One region of the Paenibacillus sp. A3M_27_13 genome, then DNA from elsewhere that is predicted to be linked to it. Evidence: riboswitches for the same ligand, from Rfam matches in the RefSeq annotation. Region 1 holds a riboswitch; each other region holds the start of a gene.

Region 1 (4,215 bases):
AAACAGCATGCCAGTCTTCAGGGCATCCACTCCAAGGTCTAATCCTACAGCTTCGATCTGTTCCGCTGTTGCTTCCTGTGGCAGCGGATATACGCCGTGGACCCCTAAAGTATTCTGTACGGTAATGGCCGTAATAGCCGACATGCCGTAAACGCCAAGCTCCTGAAAGGTTTTGAGATCGGCTTGAATCCCGGCCCCGCCGCCACTGTCCGAACCGGCAATCGTCAGTGCTCTGGGTACACGAACGTCTGTCATCGCGCACCACCTGCTGTGGTTGTTCCGGCTTCACGGACAGTGACATGCCCCTCTAGCGAACCTGTATGTAGTTTGGCGAGCTCGTCGAGAAAGGCAATCTGGAAGCTGCCGGGCCCCAGCTCTGCGGTACGTGCTGCGGCTCGGGAAGCTGCTGCACCGTAAAATGCCAAGCCTGCTGTACCTGCGAGCAGCAGGTTGGGTTCAACAGCTGCAAAGGCACCTAACACAGAGGTCAGCAGGCAGCCTGCTCCGGTTACCTTCGTGAGCAGCGCGTCTCCACCGCTTATCATTCGTGCTTCGGCCCCATCGGTGATGACGTCCTCTTTTCCAGTAATGACAACCATTGTATTGAGCGTTTGAGCAGCCCGAATTGCCAGATCGACATTTCCGCTGTCAGCACTGTCACCAGCATCTACGCCTTTAATCTCACGCGCTTCTCCAACAAGATGCGCGACTTCGGCTGCATTGCCCCGCACCAATGAGATTTTGACTTCTCTCAGGATTCGCAGTGCCGATTCGGTTCTAAAGCTCGTTGCTCCCGCACCGACCGGATCTAGCAGGACCGGAACACCGTGTGCATTCGCCGATTGTCCAGCAATGATCATGGCATCCACCAGTTCGCGGTTCAGCGTACCGATGTTTAACACGATGGCTCCCGCTATTTTTGCCATGTCTGCTACTTCCTCGGGTGCATAGGCCATCACCGGGGAGGCGCCCAATGCATACAGGCCGTTGGCCGTAAAGTTAGTGACTACCACATTGGTCATATTGTGAACGAGGGGTTTGCTGTTTTGTACCTTCGTCAGGAGATCCGAATAACTTTTTTCCCATGTACTCATAATGATTATCCTCTCTATAGTTGGTGGTTCAAAGGGCATTAACTGTACTTCACGCATCGAATTGCCAGGCTGACTATTCCAAGACCGCTGCCTGTATCTGGACCGGCCATTCTTCCTGCTTATAGGCCATGTCCCAGAACTTATATTCCAGCTGGCAGCTCAGTATAAAATGCTCAATCATCCGCTCTCGCTCAGCAGCCGTTGCGCCTTCCGCCCAAGCATCTACACGTTCTCGGAACTTGAGTGTTGTATCATCAAGCTGGTCTCCATAGAAGCCCATCCATTCATAGAACGGATGGGACTCATCCGGCTTTACTTCATCCAGCAGTCTGCGACCAATCTCGGCATACGTCCACATACATGGCAGCAGCACAGCCAAGATCTCGCTCAGGCTACCCTCATGCGCAACCGTCAGCATGTGACGGATATAGTGATGAGCCGACGGAGCGAGCGGATATCCCTGCAACTCTTCATAGCTCACCCCTGCGACAGCACAGAAATTTTGATGCGGATGAACCTCGCTGTGGAGAATAAAAGAGATTTGTTCATTAAATACAGCCATGTCCTCCCGATTCGTGCATTTGGAGATTGCGATGCCGTATATCCGCATGTAGGCGTTCAAATATTCAAAGTCCTGTTTTACATAGTGAATCAGCTGTCCCCTTGTCAAACTTCCTTCAGCAATACCTCTCACAAAGGGATGCTCAAAAATCGCTTGAAAAATGCCGTCCGCCTGCCGACGGAGTTCTTGTGTAAAACTCAATTTCCCCACCTCCATTAAATTGAAGAGCAAGAAGTCCTGTAAGAATATAATTCCGGAACAACGCTAAAAAGCCGCCCCGGAAAAATGGAGCGGCTTCAACAATAGGCCCAATACGCAAAAAACGCTTGAAACCTTATATACGAAGGCTCCACTTTCCTACGCTAGTACGAACTAGATCAGGTTCAAAGGGTCCAAGATACGCTCTTGTCTCAGCCATAGTGGCTCCCCTAGTGGACTTCTATTCTTTTGACTATTACTGTACATTCGTTCATATGCTATGTCAAACATAGTGTACAAAATATTAAATTTCCTCTAGTTAGGTGTTTTGGGCTTAGTGAGGGTGATGAATTACACTTTCCACTGCTTTGACCTTGGCATATTTCGGTTTCCACATTGCATCTTGTATAGCTTGTTCCACATCTGAAATGTGCGCCTGCGCTACCTGATCCTGAATCGCGGCTTTTGCAACCGCAATCGCAACAGCGTACGAAACTTCGCGTAATTTTCGGATATGAGGGAGTAGCGCACCGCCAGGCGTATTCGAATCTACACCATTGGCAACAGCAACTGCTGCCGCTGTAAACATCGCAGGGGTAATCCTTTTGGCTTTAACCACAATCGCACCCAGACCCAGTCCCGGAAAAACAAAGGCATTGTTCGCCTGTCCAATCTCAAAATTTGTATCGTTATAGGTAACGGGCTCAAAAGGACTTCCGGTTGCGATCAGTGCTCTGCCATCTGTCCACCGGATCAAATCCTCGGGTACTGCTTCTGCAAGGTTTGTAGGATTGGACATGGGCATAATGATCGGGCGTTCTACATGCTTTGCCATCTCCTTGATGATCTCTTCAGAAAAGGCACCTGCTACACCGGAAGTTCCAATCAATATCGTAGGCTTCACCTGACGGATGACCTCCAGTAGCGGTATTTTGCCGTCACCCGACCGGGTCCATGAGCTGACTTCATCCTTTTTGCGCACATACGGTTTCTGATACTCCAATACGTCTTCCATATCTTCCGTTAACAGCCCGCGATAATCAAAGGCCCAAAAGGACTTGAATGAATCATCTACGGAAAGGCCATCCTCGATCATAGCGCCCCGAATTTGATCAGCGTTACCGATCCCTGCAGCCCCTGGGCCGAAAACAAGTATTTTTTGTTCACGCAGCGGAGTCTTGGTGACACCCACCGCCGAAAGAATCGCAGCCAGGGTCACTGCTCCTGTACCTTGTATATCATCGTTGAAGGTGAGTATGCTTTGACCGTATTTTCCTATAATATGGCGCGCATTAACGCTACCCACATCTTCCCAATGTAAAAGCGCCTTCGGGAATTGCGCTAACGTTTTGCTGATAAAAGTATCAATAAACTGGTTATAGGCTTCTCCGCGAACTCGTTTATGGCGGTTTCCGATGTACAGTGGATCATTCAGCAGCTTTTCATTATTCGTGCCTACATCCAGTACAATTGGCAGCACCCGCCCAGGATGAATGCCTGCCGCAGCCGTATATACTGCAAGCTTGCCAATAGCAATGTTAATCCCCCCGACGCCCCAGTCACCAATCCCCAAAATACTTTCGGAATCTGTCACGACAATCAGATCCACATCATGGCCGCTCAAACCAGAATTATGGAATGCTTGTCCAATACCGTTCGGGTTATCTATCGACAAATATACGCCTCCAGGGCGGTTATACTCGTGACTATATTCTTGAATCGCGGTTCCTACGGTCGGCGTGTAGACTACGGGCAGCATTTCACTCAAATGATCGGTTAGCAGCCGGTAGTAGAGTACGACATTTCGGTTGTGAAGGTCGTTGAGAGAAGCATTTTTACGCAGCATGGTGGGTTGTGCGAGAAACTGCTGATATGCCCGTACGCTCTGTTTCTCCAATGAAAGGACGGTTGGAGGAAGGATTCCTTCCAAACCCAGCTCCTTGCGTTCTTCTTCTGTAAAAGCGACACCTTTGTTCAAAAGGGGATTTGCCAACACATCCTTTCCCCGTAATGGAGTAGATAATGACCCATCGCGATTGACATAAAATGCTTCCATAGAAAGACCTTCCTTCTCTTCATTTTCATATTGTAAGAATTTCACAAAATTCGATTTCAGTCGCTCCGAAGTGCAAGATATAGACGAACTAAACCATTTCGATCTATATCTTGTTCATTGAAAGTCGCTTATCGGATTTTTGCAAAATCCTCAAGATGACATGTTGTCCATAGTATGGACGTGCGAATCTGTTTTATTCTTCTATTTATCTATGACAAAATAACCATATATTCTTCCTTCTGTTGATCTAAAAGAACTAATTTTCGATATGGATGCGCTAACTTATTCTGATGGTTTTGGTTCTA
Region 2 (4,215 bases), on a different contig from region 1:
GGAAAAGGAATTTGTCAGCGTTCCGGCACATGAGAATTATGCGAATGATCCCGATAGCCCACTTGTCCGGTGGCAGAGAAAACGGTTTTCCCCGCCGAATTTACGCAAGCTAATCGCTGGTTACAGTGTGCTGACGGAATCGTATGGCGAAGTGCGCGTACAAGGAGAATGGATCAAATCCGCTATAGATACCGTGTCACATGTGACGGTACCCATGGAGGAGCTGGTGTATATTCCACCGACGATGAGCCCTGCTCCAGCGGTGTCTGCAGAGGAAGGATATCTGGAGCATCCACGTGAGGCGCTGGCTTATTATCGCGGGCAAGGAGTACAAACGATGGTGGCCGAGAAAAAACATATGGGTAGCCGGGCTATTTTGCTATTATTCAAAAACGAACAGGCCGCTGTTCAATATGTAGGCTACCCGACATTGGGCACGATCTATAGTCGGAGTGGGAGAGCTTTCTTTGAACAAAGCCTTGGGAAGCAAGTGATGGAGAAGCTGAATGTGGATTTACGGACTGCTGGATATTTTGAACGGAACCAGACGGATTTTGTATTGCTGGATGCGGAAATTGTACCGTGGAATCTCAAGGCTCGGGAACTGATTGCTGCACAGTATGCGCATGTGGGGGAGGCAGCTCTGTTGGATCGCAGTAAGCTGGTAGACAAGCTGAAGCAGGCGAAGGTTGCAGGTCGAGAGGTTGGAGACTGGTTGGAGGAAATGGAACAGAAGTACGCGAATGCCGTAACGTTTCAAGAGGCTTTTCAAAAATATTGCTGGGATGTGGACGGTCTGGATGAAATTCGTATTGCACCGTTCCATACGCTGGCACACAGCGGAAAGACTTTTTTCGACCATTCTCATATTTGGCATATGGAGCAAAACCGGGAGCTGGCTGGGCTGTCTTCCCTGTTTATGGAGACAGAGTATCGCGTTATCACGGACGAAGCAAGCGAGGAAGAGGTCATTCGCTGGTGGAACGAGATGACAGAGGATGGTCATGAGGGGATTGTGATCAAGCCGGAACGCTTTTTGATGAAAAATCGGGACAAGATGATTCAGCCTGCAATCAAGGTGAGAGGCCGGAAGTATTTGCACATCATTTACGGTATGGATTATCTTGCCCCTGAGAATTTAAAGCGTCTGAAGCAGCGTCGAACGAACAAAAAGGAGCGTCATGCCCTGATGGAAGGAGCGCTTGGTATGGAAGGCGTGGAACGTTTTGTCCGCAAGGATACGGTAGATCGTATTCATGAATGCGTCCTTGCCGCGCTATCTCTGGAATCGGAGCCGATTGATCCGAGATTGTAGTTTGCGAAGGAGGGATTGAGATGGAAAGGGGTACACCGTTAATTGATATTGGCGTGAACTTGATGCACCGTTCGTTTCATGCGGATCGGGAACAGGTGGTAGAGAGAGCCGCAGCTGTAGGGATTTCACCCCTGATTATTACCGGGACCAGTGTCCGTAGCAGTCGAGAGGCTTCTCAGTATGCAGCACGTTATCCGGGCAAGCTGTATGCGACAGCTGGCGTGCATCCCCATGATGCCAAAGACTGCAGCGCAGATACGATCCAGCAGCTCCGCCAGCTGGCGAGTCAGCCGCAGGTCGTATCCATAGGGGAATGCGGATTGGACTATAACCGTGATTTTTCGCCGCGTGATGTGCAGCGCCGATGGTTTGAGGAGCAAATCCAACTGGCGGGTGAGCTTAATATGCCGTTATTTCTTCATGAACGAGATGCACATGAGGATTTTGTTGCTATGCTGCGGGAGTATCAAGGGCTTGTCGATAAAGCAGTGGTGCATTGTTTTACAGGCACGGAACAAGAATTGCATACGTATGTAGAGATGGGACTGTATATCGGGATCACCGGCTGGATTTGCGACGAACGGCGTGGCAAACATCTGCGTGAACTGGTCAGAGATATTCCCTTGGACCGTCTGATGATTGAAACGGATGCACCATTTTTGACCCCGCGTAATTTGCCCGTGAAGCCTAAAGAAGGGCGTAATGAGCCCATGTATCTCGCTCACATTGCTGCTACGGTTGCCGAATGTACAGGCCGAAGCATGATGGAGATCGAAATCGCCACGACGGAGACAGCCAAACGTTTCTTCGGATTATAGGATTGTCAAAGCCATAGATGTGGTATATATTATAGTGAATTAAAAAAGCATTGTCGGGAGCTTGAGAAAGTCAGGCTGAGAGGGTGGCCCTTGCCACTGACCGTGAAATCTGATCTGGGTAATGCCAGCGTAGAGAAACCAAGAACACTATACAGGAATGCCGCTTGTTTCGCGGTTGTCGATAGATACAATGTATGTCCTAGCATTTTACCTTGACCCTGACTTTGGCTTGGTATCAGTGTAGTAGCTTAGACTACTGGTTATATAAGGCATATCGACGAATGATGTTTTGTATGGTGCTTCACCTTTTACTGCGCATAAAGCTTGCCTGGAGATTCAGCTCCAGACAAGCTTTTTTTTATGGCCAAGAGGCCAATTATAAGGATAAGGGGAGCACGCAATAATGAATACTGCTGTAAGAGCGTCCAAAGGGTTGAAGCTGACTGATATTTTGGTCACGATTGTGATCGCTGTTGTGTTCGGGTTAGTCTACAAAATATGGGGACCTGCCTATGATTTGATGAAACCATTCGGTTTACACGCCGAGCAACTGATGTATGGCATGTGGTTTATGGCAGGCACGTTTGCTTATCTCATCATTCGCAAGCCGGGTGTTGCAATTTTGGCAGAGGTGGCAGCGGCAACGGTCAGTGCTTTTTTGGGAAGCGAATGGGGGATGTCCACTTTGTACTATGGCCTGCTGCAAGGCTTGGGAGCGGAGCTATTTTTTGCGGCTTTTCTGTATCGGAACGCAAACCTGTGGGTTGCTTCGCTAGCTGCGGCTGGGGCGGCTGTCGCTTCTCTAATTTTAGACTTCAGCTACGGGTATATTGATCAGCTTTCGACCTGGAACTATGTTTTGTATATTGGTTTTCGCATGATTGGCAGCATTGTGATTGCCGGGGTATTCGCGTTCTATCTGGCCAGGGCATTGGAGGTAACCGGAGTCACGCGAAGTTTGAGACCCGCAACGGAACAAGATTATAAGGGGCTGGATTGATGAGCCAGGCAACCGAAGATGTAGTGGCTTCGATCACCCGTCTTCGGTTGAAATTTCCCGGTGAGCAGGAGCTGCTTTTTCACAATATGTCTTTGTCTGTCCGCAAGGGGGAAAAGCTGCTGCTGCTGGGACCGAGTGGATGCGGTAAATCAACGCTGCTCCAAGTGTTAAGCGGTCTGATTCCACGCACGATAGAAGTGCCTATGAAATGCGATGCTGCTGTAATCCCAAGTGTCTCAGGTATTGTATTTCAAGATCCTGATACGCAGTTTTGTATGTCATATGCAGACGAGGAACTGGCTTTTGTGTTGGAAAATAATCAGGTTCCTCGTGAGCAGATGCGATCCCGTATTCGCGAGCTGCTGATACAGGTTGGTCTATCAACGGATGATATACACATGCCCATTGGCAGCATGTCACAGGGAATGAAACAGCGGCTGGCGATTGCGTCTGTGCTGGCTATGGAGCCAGAAGTGCTTTTTCTGGATGAGCCCACGGCTTTGTTGGACGAGGAAGGCACTACACAGGTGTGGGATACCATTCGAAACATTTCGGTAGACCAGACACTGGTGATCGTGGAGCATAAAATTAATGAAATTGTCCATGATGTGGACCGGATTGTGGTGCTTTCTGCTCAAGGGGAGATCATTGCGGATGGAAGGGCGGAAGAAGTATTTCATGGGCAGCGGCAGGCATTGTCCGAGTATGGCGTGTGGTACCCGGGAGTATGGAATGAATCGTCTTCGCCGCGTTGGAGTGAATCAGTGACACAGCAGAATGGTACGGGGAATGGTACAGGGATTGGTTTGCTGGAGCTGGAACATTTTAGTGGCCTCCGCGGTTTAAGTTCAGTGATTTATGTGGAGCATGCGCAGGTGAAGCCTGGCGACTGGATTGGCGTGGTCGGTGAAAACGGGGCTGGCAAAAGCTCACTGCTGCTCTCCATGATGCGCTTACTTCGCACACAGGGACGTTATAGCGTGCGCGGAATTGAGGCAGGCAGTACGGAACAACTGGCAGAGCGTATCGGGTTCGCGTTTCAAAATCCCGAGCTGCAATTCGTAGCACACACCGTACGAAAG
Region 3 (4,215 bases), on a different contig from region 1:
CGCGGAATCACAGGTGGGTGGAGGGCTTTCAAAAGGAACTTCAGGACCAGACCCCTATATCTTTACTGAATAATTCAGAAACTTTTGAGCAAATACGTCGTTCCACCATCGTTCGCAGCGTCCAAGAGGACCTGGCGCGAATTATTAATGTCCATAACGAAAAAGCTGCACGTAACGGCATAACTTATACGTTCACGCTACCGCTCATTCCGCAAGAGGAGTGGTACAACACAGTAGATGATGTGGGTCTGATCGCGTTTATCCAAGGCATTCCGGTCGGAGACAGGTATTACAATAACTATGGATTTGGTGGTGGGAGAGTCGTTAGAAAGCAAGACATTATAGGCGGCATAGAACCAGATACTGGGATGAAATATTTTTATAGAGATTCATGTCCAGCTCCCTTTAAAGCGAGTGAACGTTTTGCGGATGAAAAATCTGCAGCAGCTGCGGGATACTTTGAGTACAAATGTTATAATGGCTTAAAATAATCACCTTCATGGGTGGTTTTTCTTTTTTTAGGCAGATCCATATCAAAAACCTTAAAAATCGCTGTTTTCCATATTCCGATATGGTTGCAGAATGTGCTACAATAAAGCTTTGAAAGAAACGAAATGCATATGAAATAAGAACAGTCGGCAGCGCCGATGACAATAAGGAGCCAAAAACAGCTTATGAGTTTATTGACTGTAGAAAATGTATCTCACAACTTTGGGGACCGCGCATTATTTAAAAATGTTTCCTTTCGATTGCTTGCGGGGGAACGTGTAGGTTTGGTAGGAGCTAACGGTGTCGGTAAATCGACACTCATGAACATTCTGACTGGAAAATTGCTTAAGGATGAGGGTAAAGTGGAATGGACTCCACGTGTACGTTACGGCTATCTGGATCAGCATACCAAGCTGACACCGGGCAAAACGGTACGTGATGTTTTGAAAGACGCTTTTCTTCCTTTGTTGGAATTGGAAAAGGAAATGATGCAGATTACTGACAAAATGGGGGATGCTTCTCCTGAAGAGTTGGAAGTGCTGCTGGAACAGATGGGTGAAATTCAGGAGCAACTGGATATGGGGGATTTTTACCTCATTGATGTGAAGGTTGAAGAAATGGCGAATGGACTAGGTCTGTCGGCCATAGGACTGGACCGGGATGTATCTGCACTTAGCGGTGGGCAACGGACAAAGGTGCTTCTTGCTAAGTTGCTGTTGGAAAAGCCAAATGTCCTGCTGCTGGATGAGCCTACCAACTATTTGGATGTAGAGCATATTGAATGGCTTACGCGCTATTTGAAGGATTATCCCTATGCTTTTATTCTTATTTCACATGATACTGAGTTTATGAACCAGGTCGTTAATGTTATTTACCATCTTGAATTTGCCAAGATGACCCGTTATTCAGCTAACTATGAAAAGTTTCTTGAAATGGCGGATCTGAACAAAGCTCAGCATATTGATGCTTATGAGAAGCAACAGGACTTTATTAAGAAACAGGAAGATTTTATTCAGCGTAATAAAGCGCGTGCCTCTACATCAGGCCGAGCAAAGAGCCGTGAAAAGCAACTTGATCGGATCGAACGTATAGATAAGCCTGAAGAAGCTGCGAAGCCAACCTTTCAATTCAAAGAAGCACGTGCAAGCGGAAAGACGGTATTTGAGGGTATTGATTTTGAGATTGGTTATACGCATGCCCTTTTGCCTAAAATGTCCATGACGATTGAACGTGGCGAAAAGATTGCTATTGTTGGCTACAACGGTGTCGGTAAATCGACATTGCTCAAAACCATATTGGGAAAAATACCGCCAATCAGTGGAAAAACCTATCAAGGTGATTTTTTGCAGCCCGCTTATTTTGAGCAGGAAGTAAAGGCGGAGAAAATTACACCGATTGACGATGTGTGGAATGAATTCCCACATTTGAACCAGCATGAAGTACGAGCGCATTTGGCGCGTTGCGGTTTAAAGAATGAGCATATCACGCGTCCGCTATCTGCGCTCAGTGGTGGAGAACAGGCTAAAGTCCGTCTTTGCAAACTGTTAATGCGTGAAAGCAACTGGGTACTGTTCGATGAGCCTACCAACCACTTGGATGTTAAAGCTAAGGATGAGCTGAAACGTGCCTTGAAGGAATACAAAGGGACCGTATTGCTTGTATCTCACGAACCGGACTTTTACGAGGATTGGGTAACCAAAACGTGGAATGTGGAAGAGTGGTCAAGTAAAGTTAACTAACATCAACTAAATCCAATTCTGCATATTTCACACGAAGTGGGGTTTGCAGAATTAGGAAAATATGCTAAGCTATCTTTAGCTTATACAATAAAATAGTCACACTAGGGGAGCCGCCCATGCGGCTGAGACGGAATAAATGGATTTCGGACCCTTTGCACCTGATCTGGGTTATGCCAGCGTAGGGAAGTGAGCGCCGTACAAACAAGGCAACACCATCTTATTTTTGTTTGTGCGTGGGACGATACACGTATACGGATATCATTGTCCGTTCGATTATTGGACGTTCGTTAAACCACTTCCTTGGGGAAGTGGTTTTTTTGCGTTTCGTTCACTTTAAGTTGTTCGAGCTTCCGTAGACGATTCACATACAATCCTCTTTCATTACTGCTGGTAGACGTGACTGGCTAAGCTTAGATCTTTTAGTCCAATGTGAGGTGAAGACAAAATCGAATTACACGCAATTTCGATGGAAAAGGGCACTTTTGCACAAGCAGCCCAAGTGGCTGCTGTGATTTGTCCGTATGTTCATTATGTACACGCACGTTTAAAACAGAATGGTGCCTCTGCATTGCTATCTTTGACTCGCAGCATGGTGGAGCAGGGAGTTCCTTTGCAACAAATTGTAGTAAATGATCGTGTGGATGTAGCTTTACTTACTTTGGTTGGAGCCGTCCAGCTACCAGCTAATGGATTACCTGTAGCGGATGTGAAAAGCCTACTTCCAAAGGGTACACGCTGTGGAGTATCTGTGCATTCCTTGAAGGAGGCGCAGACTGCCGAGCGGGTAGGAGCGGACTATGTACTTTATGGTCACATATATGAGACCCATTGTAAGCCCGGTATTGTACCACGGGGTTTAGCTCAGCTTGAACATATTTGCAGGCTGTCGAACATTCCGGTGATCGCGCTGGGCGGCATACAACCGCACCATATCCCGGAGCTTTATAGGGCCGGAGCAAGCGGAATTGCGGTGATGTCTGGTATATGGGAGGCTGAGTCGCCCGTTGCAGCTGCGCTGGAATATAGGCGAATGGCAGATCTTGTAGTTCACAACCTGTAGCGAGAAAACGAGAGTAGAGGCAAGCTGAAAGCAGAATGGTTTATGGAGAGGAGACACGGAACAAATGCCAAAGATACACACAGAGGCAAGAGCGATAGGACACGCTGAATGCTTGGTCATAGGTGGAGGTGTCATCGGCAGTTCCATTGCTTACCATGTGGCCAAGGAGGGAAGAAGTACGATCATGCTGGAACGATTGATCCCGGGTGAGGGAGCCTCAGGAGCAGCGGTTGGAATGCTGGCAGCGGAAAGTGAAGAGTTCACCGACTCTGAGCTGGCACGGTTTGCTCGCATAAGTCGAGACGCATTCCCTGAGCTTGTCTGTGATCTGGAGCGTTTGTCAGGTATTTCGGTGGAATTCCGTACAGAAGGATTTGTGACTCCTTTCCGTACGGAAACTGAAGGCCAAAAACGCTGGAAAGCTGCTAAAACGCGAGAGGATGATTGTCCTATCTGGTGGGATGCGAAGGAATTGGCCCGACGAATTCCAGGTTTGGATGAACAAGCGATCGGGGCAATATATCGTTCAAAAGAGACACAAGTGGCTCCTGTCCAGCTTTGCCGTGCTTATGCAGGTGCTGCTGCGGTGCTGGGGGCAACGGTATGGTCTGGTACACAGGCAGAGCAACTGGTCATACAGAATGGTCGAGTTTGCGGTGTTCGAACAGATAGTGGCTTTTTTTCCTGCGATCAGGTCATTATTGCCGGAGGCTTGGATAGCATGAAATTGCTAGCGCAGGTTGGATTTGAATATCCACTTTATCCGGTCAAGGGCGAAGCGGTAGCGGTCTCCTTGAAGGATCACCCGTTAGAATACACCATTTATGCTGATGATATTTACCTCGTGCCTAAACAGAATAACGAGCTTTGGATTGGGGCAACGAGCCTTCCGCATCAATATGACGAAGAGGTGACCGTAGGAGGCTT
Region 4 (4,215 bases), on a different contig from region 1:
GCTCTTGGCCCTTCTCGTCCGTTACCGTTTTATCAAGAATTCGATAAGGGGTAAAATAATTTTTAGTAGCTTGCCCCCCCTTGTCAACATAAACATTCGCATTTACGTAAGGAAAATCGGCTCCCTTGAGCGATTTCTCCAGAAAATCGAGACCGTAGTTGAATTCGTGGTTACCCACTGTCGCCGCATCATAGCCCATCAAGTTCATCATCTTGTAGACTGGATGGACACCGCCTTCTTTTTCATAGGTTTTGTTTCTGGCCATATAATCGCCTAATGGATTGCCCTGTAACAAATCACCGTTATCGAACAGCATGCTGTTTCTTGTTTCACTACGCGCCTGTTGGATCAAACCAGCTGTGCTAATCAAGCCATATTCGTTGGTTTCTTTGTCTGAATAGTAATCATAGTTCATCAGCGACGCATGAATATCCGTTGTTTCCATGATCCGCAAATTCACCGTAGCGCTATCGCGAGAATCGCTAGCTGCCCAGGATGGAGCGGCCGAAAACACCAGCATGCTACAAGCCACAACTGCTGCTGTAAACCCTTTAAACCAATTTTTACGAAATAACAAAATATACCCCTCCTCATTAAGGTGTATGCCTCATATACATACTTTTGCACATATATGTAAGCCTTGAACCCACCATTTCTATTTTAATCCAACGCCAGATAAAAGAGTAGTCATTTACTTAAATTATTTATGAAAAAATAATTAATTTTCTCAAAAAAATAAAAAGCCAGCAAACCTCCTAAAAAACTCGGAGATTCACCGGCTTATCCATTTATATTCGTATTACTTCTTCCAAACCTGGCGCTCAGATTGCTGACCCACATACTCAATGCGTGTCGGATTCACGTCCAGAATGACATAATCGGGATCATCCGGTCCGGAAAACCATTCCTTCAAGGAATCGTTCCACACTTGTTTGCGCAGCCCCTCATCAGCTGTGATCTGGACGGTAGCCTCCACTTCTACGACTTCCTTCGTACCGCCAACTTCATAACCCAGCAGCAGATAAGCATTCGGATTGTCCTTTAGCTCCTCTACTTTATGCGTTTTGCGATCTGTCGCCAGATGAATGTTCATTCCATCGTTAAAAAGGGCCATATAGCGTACTTTCGGTTTGCCACCCTCTACCGTACCTAACGAGCAAAATTTGTTGTTATCCAAAGCCTTCACAATGGCTTGTTCCAGTTGGTTGCGATCCAATGTTTCCGTTTTACCCACAGTACAACAACTCCTTTTCACGAATTAGAATTCTCTACGGCCACGCCATTGGGCACCAGCCCATCTGAACCTACTTGCGTAGCTGTTCTGAAAATAACATGACCGGATCGAATCGAATTGATTCATGCTCATTTTCAGATCAAAGCTCACAGTAAAAGTGTACCCTGTGGTTCGGCAAATGAACCGTCATCTCTCCCTTCATGCTGGACAGACCCGCATTCAAGGCATATAATCGTCGTAGTAAACCCGAATAAATGAACCCATTAAACCATACAATGCCAGGGGTGCTGGAATCGGCCGGCTGAGAGTGTGTCCCAAGACACTGACCCTTACAACCTGATCTGGGTAATGCCAGCGTAGGAATGCTTAAGCAAGATGTGCCTTTTTTACATAGGACCATCCCTTACTTTGGTATATACAAGCGCAAGCGTCCCGGAAACTCGGGGCGCTTTTTTTGTTGAAGATTAAGTTGTTGGAAAGATCGCATCCGGCAGATGTTATTTTTAGAAAATGGGGAACTTAAGCTGTCTGATTGGACGGATAACGGGTAATTAAAGGAGAGAACACAACGATGAAGCGCATGAAAATATTAAGCCTGGGACTGATCAGTCTGTGGCTCATGGCCCTGACCCTGACCGCTTGCGGTGGAAGTCCCCCCACATCCCAAGAAGCGGCTCCCGCTACCGACACTCAAACGTCTACTCCGGCAAAGGGGCTCAAAGATGTTAAAGTCGTGCTCGACTGGACACCCAATACGAATCATACGGGACTCTATGTCGCTAAGGACAAAGGATTTTACGAAAAAGCGGGTTTGAATGTCCAAATTGTTCAACCTGGTTCAGGCGGAGCTGATCAAATGGTTGCTTCTAATGCTGCACCTTTTGGTATCAGCTACCAAGAAGGCGTCACACAGGCTCGTACGCAAGGCGTGCCGCTTGTATCCATCGCTGCGGTGATTCAGCATAATACCTCAGGCTTCGCAGCCCCGGTAGATCGTGGAATTAAGAGCCCGAAAGATTTTGAAGGTAAAAAATACGGCGGTTGGGGCTCTCCCGTAGAAGAAGCGGTCATGAAATCCATCATGGATTCAGACAAAGGCGATGTGAGCAAAGTGAAGATCATCAACATGGGCAATGCAGACTATTTTACAGCCGTGAAGCGGGATATCGACTTTGCCTGGATTTTCTACGCATGGACCGGAATCGAGGCCCAGCTTCGAGGTGAGCCATTGGATATGCTGTATGTAAAAGATTATTCCAAAAGCCTCGATTACTATACACCTGTAATTGTGAGCAACGAACAGACAATAAAAAATGATCCCGAGCTGGTCAAAGCGTTCATGGACGCTACCGCACAAGGCTATGAATACACTATCGCTCATCCGGAAGAAGCCGCAGACATCTTAAGCAAAGCTGTACCGGAGCTGGATAAAAAACTGGTGCTTGCCAGCCAAAAATGGCTAAGCCCGCGTTATCAGGACGATGCAGCGCAATGGGGTGTGCAAAAAGCGGAGGTATGGCAAAACTATTCGGACTGGATGTACGAACGCAAGCTGCTCAGCAAGCCTTTGGAAGTCGATAAAGCCTTCACAAACGGTTTCCTGCCCAAGCGTTGATCATTTGTTAAAACGCTAAATAAGACTGAACTAGAGAAGTGAACGAGGCGCCACTACGCAGTCGGATGGTGCTTCCCATCGCTGCTGTACCCAGATTTCTTTTATGAATATCCAGAGGTTGAAATCTGGGTACAAAGGCGAACGCTAACGCTTGTACAGCACCATTTCGCCCACTTCGTTCTCGTTCTACTTGGTTTATTCTTTAGTTTTTCATATTATCTAAGCGCTAAGTAGGTGCGCTTGTGTGTTAAAAATGCCACACAAACCAGCTTTAAAAATAGGGTGCTTTTAAGGCGGTTGGCAGCGTAGTGGTTCATTTGAATCTGGAGAAGCGAAGCGATCGTAAGATCAAATGAAACGCGAAGCGGTCTCCCCGCCTTAAACCAATTTATTTTCCTATAACTTAAACAATAAAGGACAGGTGAATTTGCATGGCTAACACACTGCTCAGTATTCAAGTAATCCCTAAAACTCCTAATAACGAGGACTCTTACACGTATGTAGATAAGGCGATCGAGGTCATTCAGCGCTCCGGTGTCAAACATCAGGTGAATCCATTGGATACGACCATGGAGGGCGAGCTCGACGAGTTGCTGAAAGTGGTTAAAGAAATGCACGAGGCTTTGACGGAAGCGGGCAGTCCCAGCGTCATTTCACAGATCAAAATCGCACATAACCTACAAGGCATCAGCATGAACAAGCTGACCGAGAAATATCGCCCATGAATCCGAAAGGCAAGAACGCATCCTGGTGGAAAAGCGTATGGCCGCCCTTTGTGGCGGTCCTCTTCTTTTTAGCGGCCTGGCAGGGGGCGGTTTCCTATTTGCATGTTGAATCCTGGCTGCTGCCTGCTCCATCCCTCATCGTACAAGAGGGCATGGCCCAGACGGCGCTGCTTGGTGCCCATACATGGGCTACGATTCGTCTGACACTTGCGGGATTCGCGATAGGGACAGCAACGGGACTGTTGATCGCCATCGTTCTTCATACAATCCCTTTTCTCAAATCCGCCCTGTATCCGCTGCTTATTCTGAGCCAAAACATTCCAATCATCGCCCTGGGACCGCTGCTCATGGTGTGGTTTGGTTTTGGCGTGCTGCCCAAGCTGATGGTCATTACCCTAGTATGCTTTTTCCCCGTGGCTGTAGCGGCCATGGACGGGCTGACTCGAACAGACCGTACGATGATGAACTATATGCGGATGTCGGGTGCAAGCCGCATGGCTATTTTTATGAAGCTGGAGCTGCCACATTCCCTGCCGCAAGTCTTTTCTGGCGTTAAAATTGCTGCTACCTATAGTGTGATGGGTGCGATCATTGCGGAATGGATCGGAGCTAGTGAAGGAATTGGATATTATATGCTGCTG

What was found. A riboswitch is a leader RNA that binds a small molecule or an ion and turns the genes downstream of it on or off. The one in region 1 is predicted to bind thiamine pyrophosphate.
Region 2: it holds a riboswitch for thiamine pyrophosphate, as region 1 does, so the genes downstream of both, NLX82_RS22365 (ECF transporter S component) here and tenA (thiaminase II) in region 1, are expected to answer to the same signal.
Region 3: it holds a riboswitch for thiamine pyrophosphate, as region 1 does, so the genes downstream of both, NLX82_RS01190 (thiamine phosphate synthase) here and tenA (thiaminase II) in region 1, are expected to answer to the same signal.
Region 4: it holds a riboswitch for thiamine pyrophosphate, as region 1 does, so the genes downstream of both, NLX82_RS18245 (ABC transporter substrate-binding protein) here and tenA (thiaminase II) in region 1, are expected to answer to the same signal.

The regions. Positions count from the first base shown of each region.
Region 1 is NZ_JANAVE010000004.1:101,488-105,702, reverse strand. It holds gene thiD (bifunctional hydroxymethylpyrimidine kinase/phosphomethylpyrimidine kinase) at 1-255, opposite strand, end outside; gene thiM (hydroxyethylthiazole kinase) at 252-1,094, opposite strand; gene tenA (thiaminase II) at 1,168-1,857, opposite strand; TPP riboswitch at 1,994-2,096, opposite strand; gene NLX82_RS16675 (NAD-dependent malic enzyme) at 2,189-3,910, opposite strand.
Region 2 is NZ_JANAVE010000008.1:151,226-155,440, forward strand. It holds gene NLX82_RS22355 (polynucleotide kinase-phosphatase) at 1-1,315, shown strand, start outside; gene NLX82_RS22360 (TatD family hydrolase) at 1,336-2,133, shown strand; TPP riboswitch at 2,178-2,287, shown strand; gene NLX82_RS22365 (ECF transporter S component) at 2,537-3,133, shown strand; gene NLX82_RS22370 (ABC transporter ATP-binding protein) at 3,133-4,215, shown strand, end outside.
Region 3 is NZ_JANAVE010000001.1:272,040-276,254, reverse strand. It holds gene NLX82_RS01200 (hypothetical protein) at 1-491, shown strand, start outside; gene NLX82_RS01195 (ABC-F family ATP-binding cassette domain-containing protein) at 675-2,228, shown strand; TPP riboswitch at 2,322-2,430, shown strand; gene NLX82_RS01190 (thiamine phosphate synthase) at 2,695-3,288, shown strand; gene thiO (glycine oxidase ThiO) at 3,353-4,215, shown strand, end outside.
Region 4 is NZ_JANAVE010000005.1:53,685-57,899, reverse strand. It holds gene NLX82_RS18255 (bifunctional 2',3'-cyclic-nucleotide 2'-phosphodiesterase/3'-nucleotidase) at 1-577, opposite strand, end outside; gene NLX82_RS18250 (pyridoxamine 5'-phosphate oxidase family protein) at 800-1,234, opposite strand; TPP riboswitch at 1,505-1,614, shown strand; gene NLX82_RS18245 (ABC transporter substrate-binding protein) at 1,806-2,849, shown strand; gene NLX82_RS18240 (MTH1187 family thiamine-binding protein) at 3,281-3,574, shown strand; gene NLX82_RS18235 (ABC transporter permease) at 3,571-4,215, shown strand, end outside.